One region of the Enterobacter sp. ECC_219_Taxon_10 genome, then DNA from elsewhere that is predicted to be linked to it. Evidence: predicted binding sites of a transcription regulator. Region 1 holds the regulator's gene; each other region holds the start of a gene.

Region 1 (7,382 bases):
CCTTCCATAACGCCTTCCACGGACGCTCTTTCTTTACCGTCTCCGTTGGCGGCCAGCCGAAGTATTCCGACGGCTTTGGCCCAAAACCGGCCGACATCGTCCACGTGCCGTTTAACGATCTGCATGCGGTGAAAGCGGTGATGGACGACCACACCTGCGCGGTAGTGGTGGAGCCGATTCAGGGCGAAGGCGGCGTGACGGCGGCGACCCCGGAGTTCCTGAAAGGGCTGCGCGCGCTGTGCGACGAACATCAGGCGCTGCTGGTGTTTGATGAGGTGCAGTGCGGGATGGGGCGTACCGGAGACCTGTTTGCCTACATGCACTACGGCGTGACGCCGGATATTCTGACCAGCGCCAAAGCGCTCGGCGGTGGTTTCCCGGTGAGTGCGGTACTGACGACGCAGGAGATCGCCTCCGCGTTTCACGTCGGATCTCACGGCTCCACCTACGGCGGTAACCCGCTGGCGAGCGCTGTGGCGGGAGCCGCGTTCGACATCATCAACACGCCGGAAGTGCTGAACGGCGTTAGCGCGAAACGCGAGCTGTTTGTGAAACACCTGAAAAAGATTGATGAACAGTACGACGTGTTCAGCGAGATCCGCGGAATGGGGCTGTTGATTGGCGCCGAGCTGAAGCCGCAGTACAAAGGCCGCGCGCGCGATTTCCTTCACGCTGCCGCGCATGAAGGCGTCATGGTGCTCAACGCTGGGCCGGACGTGATGCGCTTTGCGCCGTCGCTGGTGGTGGAAGAAAAAGATATTGAAGACGGGTTAACCCGCTTTGCCGCGGCGGTCGCGAAGCTCGTTAAAGGCTAATACTCGGTTCGCTTTAACCGGCGCGTTAACCAAATCCCGTGATGCGGGCGCTGACGCCATGCCACCGACGAAATGGTGTGCATGGTGTTCAGATGTCCCAGCACACGCTGCAAATGCTGCTCCAGCGTGCTCATCGGCCCGTGGGTTAACGTCTCCGGCGCTTCCAGAATGTTCGAGTCGCCCGATTCGCCCGGCGCGTCATACTCCAGACGCTGCTGACACCTCTGCAACGCAATTTCACACGACTGCAAATAGCGCTGCGCCAGATCCGGCGTCAGCATCGTGTGCTCGCGCGCCAGCGTCGTCATGGCGTTAATGTGCTCGACGATAAACTGGCTGTGCGTCACCCACAGCTTCATGTCCGCCAGATAATGTGAATTAAAGCCCGGCTCCTGCATCGCCTGATTCAGCGAGTTAAAGAGGGCGTTATGCGCCTGGTTGACCTTCATACGTTCGTAGGCAAGCGGGGAAGGCTGCGGATCGTCGCTCAGGATCAGACGAATGGCCTGCTGATCGGCCTCCAGCGCGTCGTGGGCGTTTTGCCTCAGCAGGCCGCTCTGCCACTGTGGCCACAGCCAGACCATACCGCCAAAGGCGATCAGGCAGCCAATCAGCGTGTCGATCAGGCGGGCAACGATGAACTGTTCGCCGTTAAGCGTAAGCAGCTGCAGGGTATATACCGCCGTTACCGTAAAGCCCACCATCGCCCAGCCGTAGTTTTTGCGAATGATTAGATAGCTCACCAGGGTGATAGCCAGCATGCCCGCCAGGGTATAGCCCTCGGGCACGTGAAAGTGCAGCGTCACGCCTGCAATAATCAGCCCCGCCATCGTGCCGCCCGCACGGTGCAGAATGCGCACCCGCGTGGCGCCATAGCCATTCTGGGTGACAAACAGCACGGTCATTAAGATCCAGTAGGGTTTCGGCAGGTGCAGCGCCATGCCCATCAGGCTGGCGATACTGAGCATGACGCTAATTCGTGCGGCGTTGCGCAGGGCGGACGATTTAAGAGAAAGATAGCTTTTGAGCGCCGGCAGCAGCGGCAGACGTTTTTGTTTATCCGCCATCAGGTCGCGGGGATAAAGCGGTCGCTGGGTGCGCAGCACGCGGGCGATGCGGCTGAAGTGCCAGGCGGCAAACTGGCCGACCGGATTTTCCGGGTGCTGACGGGCAATTTTCTCCAGCGCGCCGAGCTGTTTGTCCATGTTAAAGCGCGTGGGGTAGCGGTGATAAAGTATATCGTCAGCCAGCACCCGCAGGCGCGCGGAGACGGTCTGCGCGTTCCAGCGAATCACCGCTTCGGCATGGCTGCGCTCAACCAGCTTTTGCACCTCCTGCGGGTGATGAAGGCTAACGGAGATATGCTCCTGAAGGTCCAGCCCCACCTGGAAGGTACGCAGCAGCCGTTTGTACTCGTGGTTCTTGTTTGCGGCGAGCATATGCAGCTGCTGATAGCACTGGCTTATCAAATCCACCACTTTTTGCTGGCGCGTCAGCAGCGGCGGTAAGGATTTTTCCGGATCGGTATGCTGGGTGAGCAGGGTGTATTTGGCTTCGCAGTAATCCGCAAGCTGCACGTAGAGCAGGCTCAGAGATTCTCGCAGCGGCTGCTCTCGCCATAGCCAGAACCAGAACCAGTTAAACAGCCCGTACCACAGCGTGCCGAGGGCGTAGATCAGCAGCGGCTCCCACACGGGCATATTCCCGGCGAGGCTCAGGGTAAAGATGGCCGCAATGAGTGACGCTGGAAGCAGGCGAGCGTGCAGCGAGCTGATTTCCGCCGTGACGCCGAGGGTCATCGCCAGCACGGTCAGGATCAGCGGCAGGGGAATATCGCGAGCCAGTAACAGCTGCACCGCGAGGCTACAGCCTGCAAACAGGCAGCCGCCGATAATCAGGCGTTTGAAAAAGCGCTTATGCGGCGTGTCCAGACCGGCAATGTTGCAGCAGGCGGGCACGAGGGAAAACAGCAGGCCCTGCTGAAGATGACCCAGGAGCAGGCCCACGGCCACGGGAAGACACAACACCAGCGTTTGTCGCAGTGCGTAGTTAACTTCCGGGTGATAGATCAGCCTGCGCCACATGGGGAAAAGAGACAAAAACGGCGTGACACCTCGCGATGGCACGCCGTTTAAGCAGGATTAACGGGTTCCGTAAACCACGATGGTTTTACCGTGGGCGGAGATCAGGTTTTGATCTTCCAGCATTTTCAGAATACGGCCCACTGTTTCACGGGAGCAACCGACGATCTGACCAATTTCCTGACGGGTAATTTTAATTTGCATGCCGTCCGGGTGGGTCATAGCGTCTGGCTGTTTCGCCAGGTTCAGCAGGGTTTGCGCGATACGGCCGGTCACGTCCAGGAAGGCGAGGTTACCCACTTTCTCTGACGTCACCTGCAGACGGCGCGCCATCTGGGAAGAAAGACGCATCAGGATGTCAGGGTTTACCTGAATCAGCTGACGGAATTTCTTGTAAGAAATTTCAGCCACTTCACATGCTGTCTTTGCACGAACCCAGGCGCTACGTTCCTGGCCTTCTTCAAACAGGCCCAGTTCACCGATAAAATCGCCCTGGTTCAGATAAGAAAGGATCATCTCTTTCCCTTCCTCATCTTTGATCAGCACTGCCACCGAGCCTTTGACGATGTAATACAACGTTTCCGCTTTTTCACCCTGGTGAATCAGCGTGCTCTTCGATGGGTACTTATGAATGTGGCAATGAGACAAGAACCATTCGAGAGTCGGGTCTGTTTGCGGTTTGCCAAGCACCATGCGCTGTTATCCTCTGTTATAAGCTGTCACCAGAGTCATCAGATGCATCCGGACTCTGGGGTTGCAATCGAATTCTTACCCATACCCTGGGAAGTCGGCTGTCGTAACGTTTCGCAGCCAGTAAAGTTTGATGTCCTCTGCATACATGTGTAACGTCAATGTATTACTGTAGCATCCTGAGTGTTTTAGCATAGCTTTCGCCGCGTGTCTCCTGGTGTCTCGCTTCAGCATGATGCAGGTCGCCTTCCATTGCGAGAAATGTAACGCACGCGTAATCTGTCACCAAAAATGCAACGTTGGAGTTAATGAATATGCAAGCGCGCGTGAAGTGGGTTGAAGGTTTAACGTTCCTGGGGGAGTCCGCGTCAGGACACCAGATTTTGATGGATGGTAACTCCGGCGATAAAGCGCCGAGCCCAATGGAAATGGTGCTGATGGCGGCAGGTGGATGCAGTGCGATTGACGTGGTGTCGATTCTGCAAAAAGGTCGTCATGACGTAACGGATTGCGAGGTTAAACTCACCTCAGAACGTCGCGAAGAGGCGCCACGCCTGTTCACCCACATAAATCTGCACTTTGTTGTCACCGGGAAAGCGCTGAAAGACGCGGCGGTTTCACGCGCGGTGGACCTGTCTGCGGAGAAATACTGCTCTGTGGCGCTAATGCTGGAGAAAGCGGTAAAAATTACGCATTCGTATGAAGTGATTGAGGTGTGATTCACGGGGCATCGTGCGTGTTGATGCCCTCACCCTAACCCTCTCCCACGGGGAGAGGGAACATGTTTACGCGATCTGCTTCCCTTCCATCAACCGCTGAACCAGCGGCGTCATGATGAGCTCCATTGCCAGCCCCATTTTTCCACCCGGCACCACTAACGTATTCATGTGCGAAATAAACGAGCCCTGCAGCATCGCCAGCAGCCAGGGGTAATCAATGCCTTCAAGATTGCGGAAGTGGATCACCACAAAGCTCTCGTCCAGCGACGGGATGCTTTTCGCCGCGAACGGATTGGAGGTGTCCACCGTCGGCACGCGCTGGAAGTTAATGTGGGTGCGGGAGAACTGTGGCGTGAGGTAATTGATGTAGTCTTCCATGGAGCGCACCACGGAGTCCATCACCGCCTCGCGCGAATGGCCGCGCTCGCTCATGTCACGCGTTAGCTTCTGGATCCACTCCAGGTTAACGATAGGGACCACCCCGACCAGAAGATCCACGTGGCGCGCCACGTCGTGCTGAGGCGTAACCACGCCGCCGTGCAATCCTTCATAAAATAATACATCGGTGGGTTCCGGCAGCGGTTGCCAGGGGGTAAAGGTGCCCGGTACCTGGTTCCAGGGTACGGCTTCATCGTAGGTGTGAAGATACTTGCGGGACTGCCCGGTACCGCTCTGCCCGTATTCGCGGAAGGTTTGCTCCAGCAGACCGAAATCATTGGCTTCCGGGCCGAAGTAGCTGATGTGTTTACCCAGATCGCGCGCCTTGCGGATCGCCATGTCCATCTCCGGGCGCGTATAGCGGTGAAAGCTGTCGCCTTCGACCTCCGCCGAACGGAGATTCAGCTGGGCGAAAATCTTGCGAAAAGCGAGGCTGGTGGTGGTGGTTCCCGCACCACTCGACCCCGTAACGGCAATAATGGGATGTCTGGCAGACATAGCAACTCCCTGACTGAAAAGGTTGGAAGATCAGCCGTGAAACGCGTTGCGGGGCATGATATTGACCGTCTCATGCAGTTCTGACCACACCAGCACCACGTCGCCGCTTTTCAGCTGGCGTTTAACATCGTTGACCTTTTGCTCAAGCGAACGCTCATGTTCACCATAATCGGTGCCTTCGCGTAATACAAAGCTTTCAATCAGATTATCGAGCGTTTCGGGAGCCAGATCTTGCCAGGGAATGATCATTTTGCACCGTCCAGGTAAGGAGTAAGCCAGTCAGGAATACGCGCCTCCAGCCACATTTTCGGGCGGCGCAGCGTGCCGCCGATAAACCCAACGTGGCCGCCATGTTCAGTTAACTGATAGTGAACGTTGTCGGGCAGGAATTCCTGCGCGGGGATCGAATGGTGATCCATAAACGGGTCATCCTTGGCGTGAATGATCAGCGTCGGCTGCGTGATTTTGCTGAGCAGCGGCATGGCGCTGCACTGACGATAATAGTCAATTGCATCGGCGAAGCCGTGGATTTTCGCAGTGATCAGATCGTCGAACTCGCGAATACGACGCACCTTTTTCAGCTGGCGCAGGCTTACCGGCAGGGTATCCGGGTAGGCCTTGAGCTTACGCGCCGCGTTGGCCTTCAGCAGGTTAAGCAGGTAGCGCTGATAGACGCGGGAAAAGCCTTTATCCATATGGTAGCTGCACTGCTCCAGCATAAACGGCGCGGAAACAATCACTGCAGCATTCAGCGGTACGCTGTCGCCCTCTTTGGCCAGCAGGCAGGCGAGCATATTTCCGCCCAGCGAATAGCCCACGGCGGCCGTTGGCACGGTGCCAAAGTTGTCCCGCAGCCAGTGTAAAAACCACGTTCCGTCTTCGGTTTCACCCGAGTGATAAATGCGTTTCTGCCGGTTCGGCTCGCCGCTACAGCCGCGAAAATGCATCACCACGCCGAGCCAGCCGCGCGCTTTTGCTGCCTCAATTAACCCATGTGCATACGGGCTGTGCAGGCTCCCCTCGAGACCGTGAAAGACCACCAGACGGGGCTTATGACGCGCCTGTTCCGGCGCTTCGCTCCAGGCGAGATCCAGAAAATCACCGTCTGGCAGGTCAAGCCGCTGCCAGTGCGGAGTGAACTGAACCTTGCGGCGGATCAGCCGCGGCAGCATGGTCTGCAAATGGGGATTGGCCACGCCGCGCAGGGGCACGAACTCGGTGCTGTCTTCGGCCGCAATGTCGAAGTCTGAAGGAATGATTTGGGTCATAAGCGCGATGCTGATTCTTGTCGGAAATTTACGATACTTTCCGAATTGTACCCCGTTTAGCCTGGATTTCCGAACCAGGAACTGATCCCGATCACAAATATTTACCTTGATTATTACTCTCAGGCTAATGATTCCGCCCTACGCTTAATTGATGCCTTTCTCGCCAGAGCGCAGACTTTACTCAACGTTAAGCAAATCAGAATGATGTGCTGAATCAGGAGGTTAATAATGTTATCTGGGCAAACACCCGCGCGGCAATGGAACACACGACGCAGCGAGAAAGCGCGTCGACTGACGTCCGTACCGGTGCAGGGGAAAGTACTGCCAACCGGCGATATTGTCGGCATGCTGGAAAAACTGATCGCACCGGGCGACAAAGTCGTACTGGAGGGCAACAACCAGAAGCAGGCGGATTTTCTGTCCCGCTCGCTTGCCGAAGTGAACCCGCAAATCGTCCACGACCTGCATATGATCATGCCGAGCGTTGGCCGCAGCGAGCATCTGGATATCTTTGAAAAAGGCATCGCCCGCAAGCTGGACTTCTCCTTCTCCGGGACACAAAGCCTGCGGATCTCCCAGTTGCTGGAAGATGGTCAGCTCGAAATCGGCGCGATCCATACCTACATCGAACTGTACTCACGCCTCTATGTCGACCTTTCGCCCAACGTGGCGCTGATTGCCGGTTTTAAAGCGGACCGCAAAGGCAACCTCTACACCGGGGCGAGTACCGAAGATACCCCGGCGCTGGTGGAAGCCGCTGCGTTCCACGACGGTATCGTCATCGCACAGGTGAACGAGCTGGTGGACGACGAGTGCGATCTGCCGCGCGTAGATATTCCAGGCTCCTGGATTGACTACGTGGTCGTTGCAGAT
Region 2 (7,382 bases), 620 kb from region 1:
GCTGCGCGCGCCCCAGGTTGGTGTGCAGCACGGTTCCCGTCAGGTTAATCACCGGGCGCAGGGCGTGGGCATGGCTTTGGGAGAGATATTCTGAAACGGCTCGTACCCAGTCGTCATTCCATACCGGCAATACGCCCTTCTCACCGATCGTCCTGCGCGCCTCGTCCTGTAAATCCCGCAGCACAGCGACCACGCGGGTATGACCATATCTGGCGAGCAGAGGGCGAAATCCTACGTCTCGCAACAAGCGATCCGTAGAGGGGAGAAGACGATAAAGCGAGCTGTGCGTCTGGTTCATAAGCCTGCCTGAGAGTAAGAAATCTGTGGCTATTTTAGCAGGTTGACCTGAGGGAGTCCTTATACATCCGCATACTTTAATTTACCCAGATCAATAATTACCGAGAATAATTAAAATTATTTCATAACTTACTTGAATAAATAATTCAGAAAACATCAATATCAATCAATCAACGAAGCGAATATTATTATGAATTCCTTACCCCGCAACGCATGGAAGCATACAGATGAAAATGAAGATCAAGGTTCTTGCTGCTCTTTTATTATCGGCCTGCACTCTTTATACCGCTCAAACGCAGGCTGATCAGAAATTTGGCTTTGCCAAAAGGTGCTCACTACCCGACGCACCGATGCCGATTAAATTCAGAGTCGATGATTACATCGAAAACTTCGATGGTATGGCTTATAATATTATTTATGTTGCTGCAGACCAAAGAAAACGTGGCGATCTTTATAGTCTGTACAGTAACAGTGATGGTTATAACTACCTGAAAACAAAACCGGCCACTGGGCGCGATCCTTTTCCCTCCACGGTTCTGCTATACGATAACAACCCCTCAGGAACAACCGGTAGCTACCTTTCCAAACCTGTATGTATGGATAAATCGGATTGTCAGCCATATCCAGCAGACTGGCATCCCACCGTTGGGCGAGGCTTGTCTGCTTATAATAAAGTTTTAGAACAATATCCTAATGACTTTATTTATGTGCATTCTGGCATGTTCCCGTCCCTGTCTGACGACTCCATCGACACCACGATTTTCACCATGACCAGAAACTTTGAATATTTACGCGTAGAGGTTTTCGCCGTAACAAAGATTGGCGACCCTAACGTTACTAGTGCATTTATGGATGAATATGGTGCTGAGCCTATTGTGTTTGAATATGGTCGCGCACAATTTGGTAACCCTGATTATTATATTGGTGCAGACTCTAACCACCTCACTCGCCCAATGGCAGGTAGTCTGCCTGATTTCCCTGCCCACCTTGATAAAAATATCCAGGCGATGGATTTCTATATCAAATATCCAAAAGGTTATCTTGGCGAAGTTGTCACCTCGGCTAAATTCTATTATTTTTCAGACAAGCAAAAAGAAATTCTCTCGACATGTAACTAATCTGCCCGGCTTCGCCGGGCAACCGGGTTACGCTTTTGGTGGCTCGGTACGAGCGAAACTTTCGCGCTGAAATAGCGCCTCTACCAGTTTCACCAGCAGCGGACGGTCTACGCACCAGCCTGGGGACACCCGGCGGAAGTTGAGATAGCCGATGGCGCAGGCGATGGCGATGGTTGCCAGGTTCAGGCTGTCGGTGTGGATCTTGCCCTCCCGGATAAGCTGTTCGCACATATCCAGACTGCGGCTGATTTTTTCCCGCTGGCGCAGCAATTCGTTTTCTGACTGCTGCGCGGCGGGACGCGCCTGCTCGCGTACGGAGGTGAGTGCCGCATCCATAATGCCATCGGCCAGGGCTTCAATTTGCTTCACCGCCAGCGCCGCTTTAGGGTCAGACGGCAGCATTGCCGGGGCAACGCCCAGCAGTTCGACATACTCCGCAATGATGGGGGAATCGAACCAGTATTCGCCCTCGTCCGTTACCAGCGCCGGAACTTTCCCCAGCGGGTTATACTGCGCGACGCCGTTTTCGGCGTTGTAGGGCTGCTCATTAACGAATTCAAATTCAATCCCTTTCTCCAGCAGGAGAATCGAGATTTTTCGCACGAAGGGACTGGTGTAGCTACCGATGAGTTTCATTGCCTGATCCTTGATGCCGGGAAAAAGTCAGTATGGATCAAGCGATGAAAAAAGGGCAGGTATACGTGTCGCATTCCTGCCCCGGAAGGATTAGTGATCGAGATAGAGGTAGTGCATCCAGCTGGTCATACGCAGCAACACTTTACGCATTACCGAGACGTGGGCGAAATGATCCGAATAGACCGCCACCTGGGCATAAATGCCGTCCGGCAAAGCATCGACGTCGGCGTTAGGCTCCAGCTCAATCAGCGCCTGTACGCCATCCGTACCCGGCGCGACGGTCAGTGCCTGCAAGGCGCCCTGCGCCTGATACGACCCGCCCGGCACCACAGGCAGAACGCTGGTGAGCTTACCGGTGAACACCTGGCCCGGCAGCGCGTTAAACACCACTTCCGCTTCATCGCCCGGCTTCAGGCGCAGCAGCGAGTTCTGACGGAACTGGGCCACAATCTGACGCTTCTGTTCAGGAATGAAGACCATCACCGGGCGCAGCGGCAGCGCGGCGGCATAGGTTCCCGGACGAATCAGCACCTGGGTGATATAGCCGTTGCTCGGCGCGCGCACCACGGTCTGATCGAGGTTGTATTTCGCTTCAGCAAGCTGGGCGCGTAACGAGGCAATCTGCGACTGTTCGCCGTTCACCATGCTGTCCAGCTGGCTTTGAATCTGCGTCTGTTCAGCAACGGAACCTTTCACCATGGCATCCTGGGCCAGATAGTTCTGCCGCGCGTTATCAATATCGCTTTCAGAGAACGGATTCACCTTCGCCTGGCTGCCTTTCAGGTAGCGCTGATAATCTTTATACAGGCGATCGCGTTCAGCGGAGACGCGTGTCGTATTGGCAACCGCTTCCGACAGCTGCGCTTTCAGATTGTCGATATTGTGCGTCGCGGTCACCAGGTCTGCCTTCAGTCTGTCGACGCGCGCCTGATAGCGGCCCGGATCCAGTTTAAATAACACTTCGCCTTTTTTAATGAGCTGGTTATTTTTATCGGTCACTTCAGTCACCACCCCCGTGACCTGCGGCGTAATCGGAATGGAAATAACCGCTTTTTGCGCCGTAAAGGTATACGGATGGTTATAGTTCATTAGCAAAATAAGTCCGGCAACAATAAACACGCCGCCTAACGTCGCGGTAGCAAGCGTCCACTGGTTTACCGGAATACGAAATATTTTAAAGATTGCCCAGGCAAATGCCACATAGGTCAGAATAATCAACAGATCCATGATTAGCGCTCCAGCGTGTTTTTATCATCAGAGGGCTGAACCGCTGCCAGCTTGTGTTCTAACTCGGCCACGCGTTTGGCCAGCGCATCCATGCCCGGAACCTCATCCGCCCTGGTGATGTGGTTCTGCATACCCCAGCCGCGATCTTCGCGGTACAGGGTGGCCCAAATCCACAGGAACGGCCAGATGGCATGGAGCGTAAACAGGCTGATCCAGCCTGCCGTATGAATAGCATCGGCATGGGGATGATTGCGCTTTTTGGCCATATTATAGGGGATATCATGAATGGCGATGATTCCGTAAAAAAGAACCAGAAATACAAAAATCAACACGCCCAGCGCGAAATAGTTGAGAAACATATTCTCCTCACTTAAACAACGTCAACTCATTAAACTAATAAAACAGCACGCAGCCTAATTAATTTATTTTTAAATTTAAAAGGCACGCTGATTATTTCAGAGCCGGGGAGTATCGTTTTTTATAATATCTCCATGCAAGTTTATAAGCGTGTCAAAATATATCCTGAATAATAATATACTCAACCTTACATAATGAGCGTAATTCAGGTTTTAGCTTTCCGCCATACTACATACAAAAAGTGTTTTTTTAGCTTTCCGTGTCACGGAAGGCCATCCTGACGCCGATCCCAGTCGGAGAAATCTGCATAAAAATATTTTGTGAAATCAGTCACAATCCAGAAACAAACTCACGAAACCAAAACGAGACATGCATCACAAAAAACCGTGGTTTTTGCTTCTTTTCTCGCCATCGTATTTTTTTTGCCCACTTATTTTGTGATTCAGATCACCATGAAGGGCGGCACACCACCTGCATTTACGTGATGTGCATCACATAAACTTTCGCTGTCTGGACAGTTGAACGATTCAGTGCCAGATTTCACAGCATCAGAACAGGGCCCGGCTACCTCTGCCGCCGCACATTAACGATAAACCTCGGGCCGCAAGCCTAAGCGTAAACATAAGAAGGGGTGTTTTATGTCATCCGATTTCAAGATCAAAGTTCAAAGCTTTGGTCGTTTCCTCAGCAACATGGTGATGCCAAATATCGGCGCGTTTATCGCGTGGGGTATTATCACCGCATTGTTTATTCCGACAGGGTGGTTGCCTAACGAAACGCTGGCGAAACTTGTTGGCCCAATGATTACCTATCTCCTGCCGCTGCTCATCGGTTACACCGGTGGTCGTCTGGTGGGCGGTGACCGTGGTGGCGTAGTGGGTGCTATCACGACTATGGGTGTTATCGTCGGTGCGGATATGCCGATGTTCCTCGGTGCGATGATTGCCGGTCCTCTCGGCGGCTGGGCGATTAAGAAATTCGACGTCTGGGTTGATGGCAAGATCAAATCCGGCTTTGAAATGCTGGTGAACAACTTCTCTGCGGGCATCATCGGGATGATCCTCGCGATTCTGGCGTTCCTCGGCATTGGTCCGGCTGTTGAAGTGCTGTCCAAACTGCTGGCGGCGGGCGTTAACTTCATGGTGGCGCACGACATGCTGCCGCTGGCGTCTATCTTCGTTGAACCGGCGAAAATCCTGTTCCTGAACAACGCCATCAACCACGGTATCTTCTCGCCGCTGGGTATTCAGCAGTCTCACGATCTCGGCAAGTCCATCTTCTTTCTGATTGAAGCGAACCCGGGTCCGGGCATGGGCGTTCTGCTGGCGTACATGTTCTTTGGTCGCGGCAGCGCGAAGCAGTCTGCTGGCGGTGCGGCTATCATCCACTTCCTGGGTGGTATCCACGAAATTTACTTCCCGTATGTGCTGATGAACCCACGCCTGATCCTGGCAGTTATCCTCGGCGGTATGACCGGCGTGTTCACCCTGAGCGTGCTGGGCGGCGGCCTGGTCTCTCCTGCTTCTCCGGGCTCTATCCTGGCGGTGCTGGCGATGACCCCGAAAGGCGCGTACTTCGCGAACATCGCGGCGATCTGTGCCGCAATGGCGGTCTCCTTCGTGGTCTCTTCTATCCTGCTGAAAACCAGCAAAGTGAAAGAAGACGACGATATTGAAGCGGCAACCCGCCGTATGCACGACATGAAAGCCGAATCCAAAGGCGCAACCCCGCTGGCGGCTGGCGACGTCTCTAACGACCTGAGCCACGTGCGTAAAATCATCGTTGCCTGCGACGCCGGTATGGGTTCCAGCGCAATGGGTGCAGGCGTGCTGCGTAAGAAAGTGCAGGATGCGGGCCTGACCAACATCTCCGTGACCAACAGCGCCATTAACAGCCTGCCGCCGGATGTTGACCTGGTCATCACGCACCGCGACCTGACCGAACGCGCCATGCGCCAGGTGCCGCAGGCACAGCACATCTCGCTGACCAACTTCCTCGACAGCGGCCTGTACACCAGCCTGACCGAACGTCTGGTTGCCGCGCAGCGTCATGAAGATAATGAAGTGAAAGTGCGTACCAGCCTGCAGGACAGCTTTGACGAGAGCAATGCTCACCTGTTCAAGCTGGGTGCGGAGAACATTTTCCTCGGTCGTACCGCGGCCACTAAAGAAGAGGCGATTCGCTTTGCCGGTGAACAGCTGGTGAAAGGCGGCTACGTTCAGCCAGAATACGTTGAAGCGATGCTGGAACGTGAAAAACTGACGCCGACCTACCTGGGTGAATCTATCGCGGTTCCGCACGGTACGGTTGAAGCGAAAGACCGCGTGCTGAAAACCGGCGTAGTGTTCTGTCAGTATCCTGACGGCGTGCGCTTCGGTGAAGAAGAGGACGACATCGCCCGTCTGGTGATTGGTATCGCCGCTCGCAATAACGAGCACATTCAGGTGATTACCAGCCTGACCAACGCGCTGGACGACGAAACCGTCATTGAGCGTCTGGCTAACACCACCAGCGTTGAAGAAGTTCTGGCCCTGCTCAACAAATAGCAGTCCCTCTTCCCTCTCCCCTTTGGGGAGAGGGCTAGGGTGAGGGGGTAAACGTTCCTCACCCCAGCCCTCTCGGGTAAAAACATTGATTAAGGTTAACACTATGAAAGCATTACATTTTGGTGCAGGTAACATCGGTCGTGGCTTTATCGGTAAACTGCTGGCAGACGCGGGCATTACCCTGACATTCGCCGATGTGAATCAGGTGGTTCTGGATGCCCTGAATGCCCGTCATAGCTATCAGGTCCATGTGGTGGGTGAAAATGAACAGGTTGAAACCGTCTCTGGCGTCAACGCGGTCAGCAGCATCGGCGACGACGTGATTGATCTGATCGCCAGCGTTGACCTGGTGACCACCGCTGTGGGCCCGGTCGTACTTGAGCGTATCGCTCCAGCAGTCGCGAAAGGCCTGGCAAAACGTAAGGCGCAGGGCAACGACGCTCCGCTGAACATCATCGCCTGCGAAAACATGGTGCGCGGTACCACGCAGCTGAAAGGTCACGTCATGGCGGCCGTGGCTGACGAAGATAAAGCCTGGGTTGACACGCACGTTGGTTTTGTCGATTCCGCCGTGGACCGCATTGTTCCGCCGTCCGAATCCGCCACCCACGATCCGCTGGAAGTGACCGTAGAAACCTTCAGCGAGTGGATCGTCGATAAAACCCAGTTTAAGGGCGCGCTGCCGACCATTCCGGGTATGGAATTAACCGATAACCTGATGGCATTTGTCGAACGCAAACTCTTCACGCTGAACACCGGGCATGCTATAACCGCGTACCTCGGAAAGTTGGCCGGTCATCAGACCATTCGTGATGCGATCCTCGATGAGCAGATCCGCGCGGTGGTAAAAGGGGCGATGGAAGAGAGCGGCGAGGTGCTGATCAAACGCTACGGTTTTGATGCTGATAAACACGCAGCATACATCCAGAAAATCCTCGGCCGCTTTGAAAACCCGTATCTGAAAGATGACGTTGAGCGCGTGGGCCGTCAGCCGCTGCGTAAGCTGAGCGCGGGCGACCGCCTGATTAAGCCGCTGCTCGGCACACTGGAATACGGTCTGCCGCACGCCAATCTGGTGAAAGGAATTGCCGCCGCGATGCACTACCGCAGCGAGCAGGACCCGCAGGCAATTGAGCTGGCTCAGCTGATTGATGACAAAGGCGCGCAGGCTGCGCTGGCGCAAATTTCCGGTCTGGACGCC
Region 3 (7,382 bases), 1.0 Mb from region 1:
ACGTGCGCGAAGACGTCAGCCATTTTGAGCTGAAAAAGTTACGCCGGGGAGATTATTCGCCGGAGCTGTTTCTCGATCTGCACGGTTTAACGCAGATGCAGGCGAAACAGGAGTTGGGCGCGTTGATTGCCGCCTGTCGCCGCGAACACGTTTTTTGCGCTTGCGTGATGCACGGCCACGGTAAACATATTCTGAAGCAACAGACGCCGCTGTGGCTGGCTCAGCACCCACACGTGATGGCGTTTCATCAGGCACCGAAAGAGTACGGCGGAAATGCCGCATTGCTGGTCTTGATTGAAGTTGAGGAGTGGCAGCCGCCAGAGTTACCCTGACAGAAGGGCGGGAAACACGTAGTACCCCGCCCTGTCACACGTCACGTCAGATCGCTTTTGCCATCTTCAGGTTGCACGGACTCATTTGCCAGTTGAAGACCCCTTTGCCGGTTTCGTCGAGGGTGACGTTGGCAATGGCGGAAGTGGTGAACATTGGCGGCGTTTCGCCCGGGCACAGCTCAGATACCAGATAGCCGACCAGCGGCAGGTGGGAAATGACCAGTGCGGAAGCGACACCTTCGTTGCACAGCGCCTGAAGATAAGCGCTGACAAGGCCGACATCACCGCATGGCGTCAGTTCGGGTAAAACATCCACACTGGATGGCAGGTTCATACACTCCCCCACCACGTCCAGCGTCTGTTCTGCCCGCAGGAACGGACTCACCAGAACGCGTTCAATGTCCACTTTTTGACCTTTAAGCCATGTAGCCATCTGACGGGATTCGTCGCAGCCACAGACGGTTAAAGGACGTACTGAGTCACTGGCGGCATCGAGTGCCGCGTCGCCGTGACGCATGATAAAAACTTGCATATTGCACCGCTTTTGTTAACCAGAATCACCGGCGTTAACTACCCGCGATTAATGCTCTGAGGTAGAAAACCCGATGGCCGGGCATTGTGCCTGATCCATTCGGTGAATGAAACGCTGTTTTTTACCTCAATGGCGTAAGTATAGTCAATCTCTGTTTACAAAATCGCCAGAACAGGTTCGTTCACCTCAGGATTTACCCTTCTTTGACTTCAGTTTACGAAATCAGTTTCCCTTGCAGGCCAGAATGTCTGGCCGCGCTCCGCCATCTGCAATAATTCGTCACACGGTGTAAACCGCGGACCGTATTGCGAGGCCAGACGTTGCAGAATGGCAACCACTTCACCCGCGCCGAGAGTATCCATGTAGCGGAACGGACCGCCAAGGAACGGCGGGAAACCAATACCAAATACCGCGCCGATGTCGCCATCGCGCGCGCTCTTGACCACCTGTTCACCAAAGCAGCGCGCCGCTTCATTGAGCATCATCATGACGCAACGTTCAGCGCACTGAACGGCAGACAGTTTTCCCTGACCGGTGACCGAAATAAGCCCATAAACCGAAGGGTCGACCTGTTTCTTGCTTTTACGCCCTTTCGCGCCGTAAAGATAGAAACCGCGTTCATTTTTTCTGCCTTTGCGATCGTCCTTCAAAATTGCAGAAACAATGTTTGCAGGCGGGGTAAAACGATCGCCGTATGCGGCTTCCAGCACAGGTATAATTTTAGTGCCGGTGTCTATTCCCACCTCATCCAAAAGTTGGATTGGGCCAACGGGGAAACCAAACTTTACCAGCGCCTCGTCGACGTGCTCGATTTTCTCCCCTTCCGTCAGCAGCCGCATCGCTTCGTTAATATACGGTGCCAGAATACGGTTGACGTAGAAGCCGGCCTTGTCCGCGACCACAATCGGGGTTTTGCCCTGCTTTTTCGCCAGCTTCACCACGGTGGCGATGGTTCGCGGGCTGGTCGTGGCGTGCGGGATCACCTCCACCAGAGGCATTTTTTCTACAGGACTGAAAAAGTGCAGCCCAATCACCTGCTCCGGCCGAGCAGCTTTCGCCGCGATATCGCCAATCGGTAAAGACGAGGTGTTTGAGGCGAAAATGGTGTGCGGCGCGCAGTGTTGCTCAACGTCAGCCACCATCTGCTGCTTAAGCGCCAGGTCTTCAAATACGGCTTCAATTACCAGGTCCCGGTGCGCAAAACCGCTGTAATCCGTCGTGCCGGAGATCGTCGCCAGGGTTTTATCACGCTCGCTTGCCTTGATATGGCGGCGTTTGACCTTCTGATCAAGGTTCTGCCAGCTGTACTGCAGCGCATGGTTGATGCCCTTCGCATTGATGTCTTTGATGCGCACGGGCAATTTGCCTTTGCTGGCGGTAACAAACGCGATGCCGCCGCCCATCAGCCCACCGCCCAGCACGCCAATAGCACGCAGTGGAGCAGGCTCTGCCTCGCTGCCGGGATCTTTTTTCACCTCGGTACTGGCGAAGAAGATGCTGCGCAATGCCTGTGACTGTGGCGTCATCGCCAGCTCGCCAAAGGCTTTGGCTTCAGCGGCATAGCCGCTACTGCTTCCCTGCGACAGCCCGGTTTCGATCACTTCCAGGATCCGCTTTGCCGCCGGATAGTTGCCTTTGGTTTTTTGTTCAGTCTTTTTGCCCACCATGTTGAACAGGAGCGCACGCCCCAGTGGCCCTGCCAGCACGCGCTCGCGTACGGAGAGAGGACGCTTTGCCTGCCGCCCTTTCAGCGCAAGCTCAACGGCGGCCTCCAGTAAAATGGAGTGCGGCACCACGTCATCGACCAGACCGGATTTCAGCGCCTGACGCGCGCGCAGCTGCTTGCCGGTTAAAATCATCTCCAGGGCGGTGCTGACCCCCACCAGGCGAGGCAAACGCTGCGTGCCGCCGGAGCCCGGTAAGAGGCCTAACTGCACTTCTGGCAACCCTAAAACAGTTTTCGGATCGTCAGTGCAAATGCGGCTGTGGCAGGCCAATGCCAGCTCCAGCCCACCGCCCAGACAGGCACCGTGGATCGCGGCAATAACCGGGATCGGCAGCGCGTGGATCTCGGCCATTACCTGCTGGCCCTGACGCGCCAGGTCTTCTGCTTCCTGGGCGCTTTTCGCTCGGGCGATCATGTTGATATCGGCGCCGGCAATAAAGTTATCCGGCTTGGCAGAGATAAAGACCAGGCCACGGACGGCTTTGTTGTCGCGGATCTGCTTTAACATCCCGCGCACCTGAACACCAAATTCGGCTTTCAGGGTATTCATCTTTTCATCAGGCACATCAATAGTGATAACAGCCACGTTATCGAGGCGAACCGTCAGGTTAAATGCAGATGTCATATCCATTATTCAGCCTCCAGAACCATTGCTGCGCCAAGGCCGCCCGCCGCGCAGGCGGTAACGAGGCCAAACCCGCCGCCGCGGCGTCGTAGCTCGTGTAATGTTTGGGTGATCATACGTGCGCCCGTGGCTGCGAACGGATGGCCATAGGCAATCGAGCCCCCCAACACGTTGAATTTGCTCTGCTCCACTTCGCCAGTGGCATGGGCGCGGCCCAGCACGTCGCGCGCGAAACGCTCGCTTGCCAGCAGCTGGACGTTTGCCAGAGTTTGCGCGGCAAAGGCTTCGTGCATATCAATCAGGGTTAAATCTCCCAGCGTCAGCCCCGCGCGATCCAGCGCCAGCGGCGTGGACCAGGCCGGACCCAGCAGCATGTCCTGCCAGACATCAATGGCGGTGAAGGCATAGCTGCGCAAATAGCCCAGGGGGGTAATGCCAAGCTCCTTCGCGCGGGATTCCGTCATCAGGATAACGGCGGCGGCCCCATCGGTGAGCGGCGTACTGTTGGCCGCCGTCACGGTGCCGTGCTTGCGGTCAAACGCCGGGCGCAGTTTGGCGTAATCCGCCAGCGTCGAGGTGCCGCGAATATTGTTATCTTCCGCGAGCGGTTCACGGTAGGGCGGAATATAGGCGGTCATCACCTCATCGGTGAGCTTGCCTTCCGACCAGGCTTTCGCTGCCAGCTGATGCGAGCGATGCGCCAGGGCATCCTGCTGCTCGCGGGTGATACCGTAGGTTTTGGCCATCTGCTCGGCGGTATCGCCCATTCGCAGGCCGGTGGAGTACTCCGCTACGGCAGGTGGCACGGGCATAAGGTCGCGCAGGCGTAAACGCGAGAAGAGTTTGAGCTTCGCACCGGTGGTGCGGGCTTTATTGGCATCCACCAGAATGCGGGCCAGTTTTTTACTGACGCCAATCGGCAGTACGGAGGAAGAATCGGCGCCACCTGCGATCCCGGCGCGAATAGTGCCCGCCATCAGGCTTTCCGCCACGTTTGCTACCGCCTGGAAGCTGGTCGCGCACGCGCGGCTGACGCTGTAGGCGTCGGTGTGAACATTCATGCCGGTACCGAGAACAATTTCCCGCGCAATGTTGGGGGCTTCAGGCATCTGTACGACCTGGCCGAAGACCAGCTGTTCGATGACCTCAGGCGGGATTTCGCTGCGAGCCAGCATCTCCCCCACTACCATTTTCCCCAGTTCGACAGCAGGAATACCGTGAAACGCCGTCGCCTGACGCGCAAAGGGCGTACGCAGTCCGCTGACAATGGCAATGCGGTCACCCTGTCGGGTGATTAGCGGTAATGCCTGACTCATAACCTTCCCCTGTGAAAAATTTTACATGAATATAAAGTGGTCTGACCTGATAACAGTCTTAACCATTTTTTTACATTCAGCCAATCAGGGAAGCATAAAAATGCGAGCTAAAACACAGAGAAGAAAAAGAAAATGCCCCCAGGGAAAAAGCAAAACGGTAACCCACAGGTTACCGTTTTTAGTGTTTGCTCCCTCTCCCGTGGGAGAGGGCACCAGATCGCAGGAATTAACGCAGGCCTAACTGGAAAATCAGCGTTTCAGCTTCGCAGGCAAACACAAAGTCGATATCCAGCTTCACGCCGCCTTCCACTTCAGTGAAGGTAGATTTGATTTCACACGGATCGGACTCCACATCACGCGCGCGCTTGCTTAGCGCGGCCAGCGTTTCTTCGGCTTCGGCGCGGTTGTTGAACACACGGCTGTAAGACGCGGTGCAATCGGAGTTGTCCATGATGGTGCCAACATCCATACAGCAGCAAACCGGGGTTTCATCAGCACTGCATTTACTCATAGCTCAATTTCCTCTGTATTCGCGCAGCGCGCGAGATAAACACGATGCTGATATTTTACGCCCCAGCGCTGGCTCTCTCCAGCCGTTAATGGCGCAAAATCGGATAAGTGACCGATATCACACTAAAAAATGATCTAAAACAAAAACCACCCTTTTGGGTGAGCCGCGATGGTCACAATTTTGCCAACCAGATCTCGTTTCAAGAAACATGTTTGAAAATATTAATAAACAAACTTGCAACATTCCGGCTGGTCGGACCTATACTCTGGCCACTGGTCTGATTTGTCTGTCATACCTCAGACCCTACACTTCGCGCTCCTGTTACGGTATGTAACAATTATTGAATAAAAATAACTCAATGAGGTTATGGTCATGAGCCAGAAAACCCTGTTCAACAAGACTGCGCTGGCAGTCGCAGTGGCAATCGTCTCTACTTCCGCCTGGTCAGCGGGCTTTCAGCTAAACGAATTTTCTTCCTCTGGCCTTGGCCGTGCGTATTCAGGGGAAGGTGCAATCGCTGATGATGCTGGTAACGCAAGCCGTAACCCTGCATTAATCATGATGTTCGATCGCCCGACCTTCTCTGCTGGTGCGGTGTATATCGATCCTGATGTCAACATTTCCGGCACGTCACCTTCTGGTGCGAGCCTGAAAGCAGATAACATTGCGCCAACGGCGTGGGTCCCTAACCTGCACTTCGTTGCACCAATCAATGAACAATTTGGCTGGGGCGCATCCGTCACGTCTAACTATGGCCTTGCTACCGAGTTCAACAACAACTACCCGGCAGGCGAATACGGCGGTAAAACAGACCTGACAACGCTGAACCTGAACCTGAGCGGTGCTTATCGTCTGAACGACAGCTGGAGCTTCGGTCTGGGCTTTGATGCCGTCTACGCCGATGCAAAAATTGAGCGTTACTCCGGAGAACAGACGGCTCGCCTGCCGAAAAACAGCAACAAAATTGCCAGCCTGAAAGGCGATGAGTGGGGCTATGGCTGGAACGCCGGTATTCTGTACGAGCTGGACAAAAACAACCGTTGGGGCCTGACCTATCGTTCCGAAGTGAAAATTGACTTCGACGGCGATTACAAGAGCGGCATCCTGGCGCCAGTCAACAGCCTGGTTCCTGGCGCGGGTACCACCATCCCGTGGGGGACTTCCGGTCAAACTGTCCCTGGTTCACTGTCACTGCATCTGCCAGAAATGTGGGAAGTCTCCGGTTACAACCGCGTTGCGCCGCAGTGGGCTATTCACTATAGCCTGGCCTATACCAGCTGGAGCCAGTTCCAGGAGCTGAAAGCGACCGGCACCAACGGTCAAACGCTGTTCTATAAGGACGAGAGTTTCCACGACGCCTATCGTATTGCGTTGGGTACAACCTATTATATGGATGACAACTGGACGTTCCGTACCGGTATCGCATTCGATGATAGCCCGGTACCGGCTGATAAGCGCTCCATCTCCATTCCGGATCAGGACCGCTTCTGGGTGAGTGCTGGCGCAACCTACGCGTTCAACGAAAATGCTTCTGTCGATGCGGGCGTGTCTTATATGCATGGTCAGAAAGTGACCTTCAAGGAAGGTCCGTACGAATTTACCTCTGAAGGTAAAGCCTGGCTGTTCGGTACTAACTTCAACTACGCGTTCTAATCGCGCAGGGATCAAAAAAGGTGAGCGTTGCTCTAATGCCGATCAGTTAAGGATCGGTTGACCGATCCAGTGGCTGTGTAAGAATCCGGAAATGTTTACCCGTTTCCGGATTTTTTTATGCACATTGGACAGGCTCTTGATCTGGTATCCCGTTACGATTCTTTGCGTAACCCTCTGACTTCTCTGGGCGACTGTCTTGACCCGGAACTGATTTCCCGCTGCCTTGAAGAATCCGGCACCGTCACGTTACGCAAACGGCGCCTTCCTCTGGAAATGATGGTCTGGTGCATTGTCGGTATGGCCCTTGAGCGCAAGGAGCCGCTTCATCAGATAGTTAACCGGCTGGATATCATGTTACCCGGCAATCGTCCGTTCGTTGCCCCCAGCGCCGTGATCCAGGCCCGTCAGCGGCTGGGAAGCGAAGCCGTCCGCCGCGTGTTCACGCAAACAGCGCAGCTCTGGCATAACGCCACGCCGCATCCGCACTGGTGCGGCCTGACCCTGCTGGCCATCGATGGTGTGTTCTGGCGAACACCGGACACGCCGGAAAACGACAGCGCCTTTCCCCGCCAGACGCATGGCGGAAACCCGGCACTCTACCCGCAGGTAAAAATGGTCTGCCAGATGGAGCTGACCAGCCATCTGTTGACGGCAGCGGCCTTCGGCACGATGAAAAACAGTGAAAAT

What was found. The regulator CRP, encoded in region 1, controls carbon source genes, mostly activating them, when cyclic AMP is high. The targets are predictions, from matches to a motif close to ATGTGANNNNNNTCACAT.
Region 2: a site for CRP is predicted at 4,115-4,132, ahead of AC4ICF_RS00710 (PTS mannitol transporter subunit IICBA). Genes of this name have one in related genera too.
Region 3: a site for CRP is predicted at 5,148-5,165, ahead of AC4ICF_RS16440 (YfcZ/YiiS family protein). Genes of this name have one in related genera too.

Annotation. Positions count from the first base shown of each region.
Region 1 is NZ_CM178005.1:4,475,624-4,483,005, reverse strand. Features, by position in the region: gene argD (bifunctional acetylornithine/succinyldiaminopimelate transaminase) at 1-815, shown strand, start outside; gene AC4ICF_RS21440 (YccS/YhfK family putative transporter) at 812-2,899, opposite strand; gene crp (cAMP-activated global transcriptional regulator CRP) at 2,957-3,589, opposite strand; gene AC4ICF_RS21430 (OsmC family protein) at 3,901-4,305, shown strand; gene AC4ICF_RS21425 (phosphoribulokinase) at 4,372-5,241, opposite strand; gene AC4ICF_RS21420 (YheU family protein) at 5,272-5,490, opposite strand; gene AC4ICF_RS21415 (hydrolase) at 5,487-6,509, opposite strand; gene mdcA (malonate decarboxylase subunit alpha) at 6,738-7,382, shown strand, end outside.
Region 2 is NZ_CM178005.1:166,031-173,412, reverse strand. Features, by position in the region: gene selA (L-seryl-tRNA(Sec) selenium transferase) at 1-298, opposite strand, end outside; gene AC4ICF_RS00730 (hypothetical protein) at 525-1,415, shown strand; gene AC4ICF_RS00725 (glutathione S-transferase) at 1,443-2,051, opposite strand; gene AC4ICF_RS00720 (HlyD family secretion protein) at 2,142-3,278, opposite strand; gene AC4ICF_RS00715 (DUF3302 domain-containing protein) at 3,281-3,637, opposite strand; gene AC4ICF_RS00710 (PTS mannitol transporter subunit IICBA) at 4,274-6,181, shown strand; gene mtlD (mannitol-1-phosphate 5-dehydrogenase) at 6,285-7,382, shown strand, end outside.
Region 3 is NZ_CM178005.1:3,459,207-3,466,588, forward strand. Features, by position in the region: gene smrB (endonuclease SmrB) at 1-332, shown strand, start outside; gene sixA (phosphohistidine phosphatase SixA) at 379-864, opposite strand; gene fadJ (fatty acid oxidation complex subunit alpha FadJ) at 1,074-3,221, opposite strand; gene fadI (acetyl-CoA C-acyltransferase FadI) at 3,221-4,531, opposite strand; gene AC4ICF_RS16440 (YfcZ/YiiS family protein) at 4,758-5,042, opposite strand; gene fadL (long-chain fatty acid transporter FadL) at 5,415-6,695, shown strand; gene AC4ICF_RS16450 (IS4 family transposase) at 6,813-7,382, shown strand, end outside.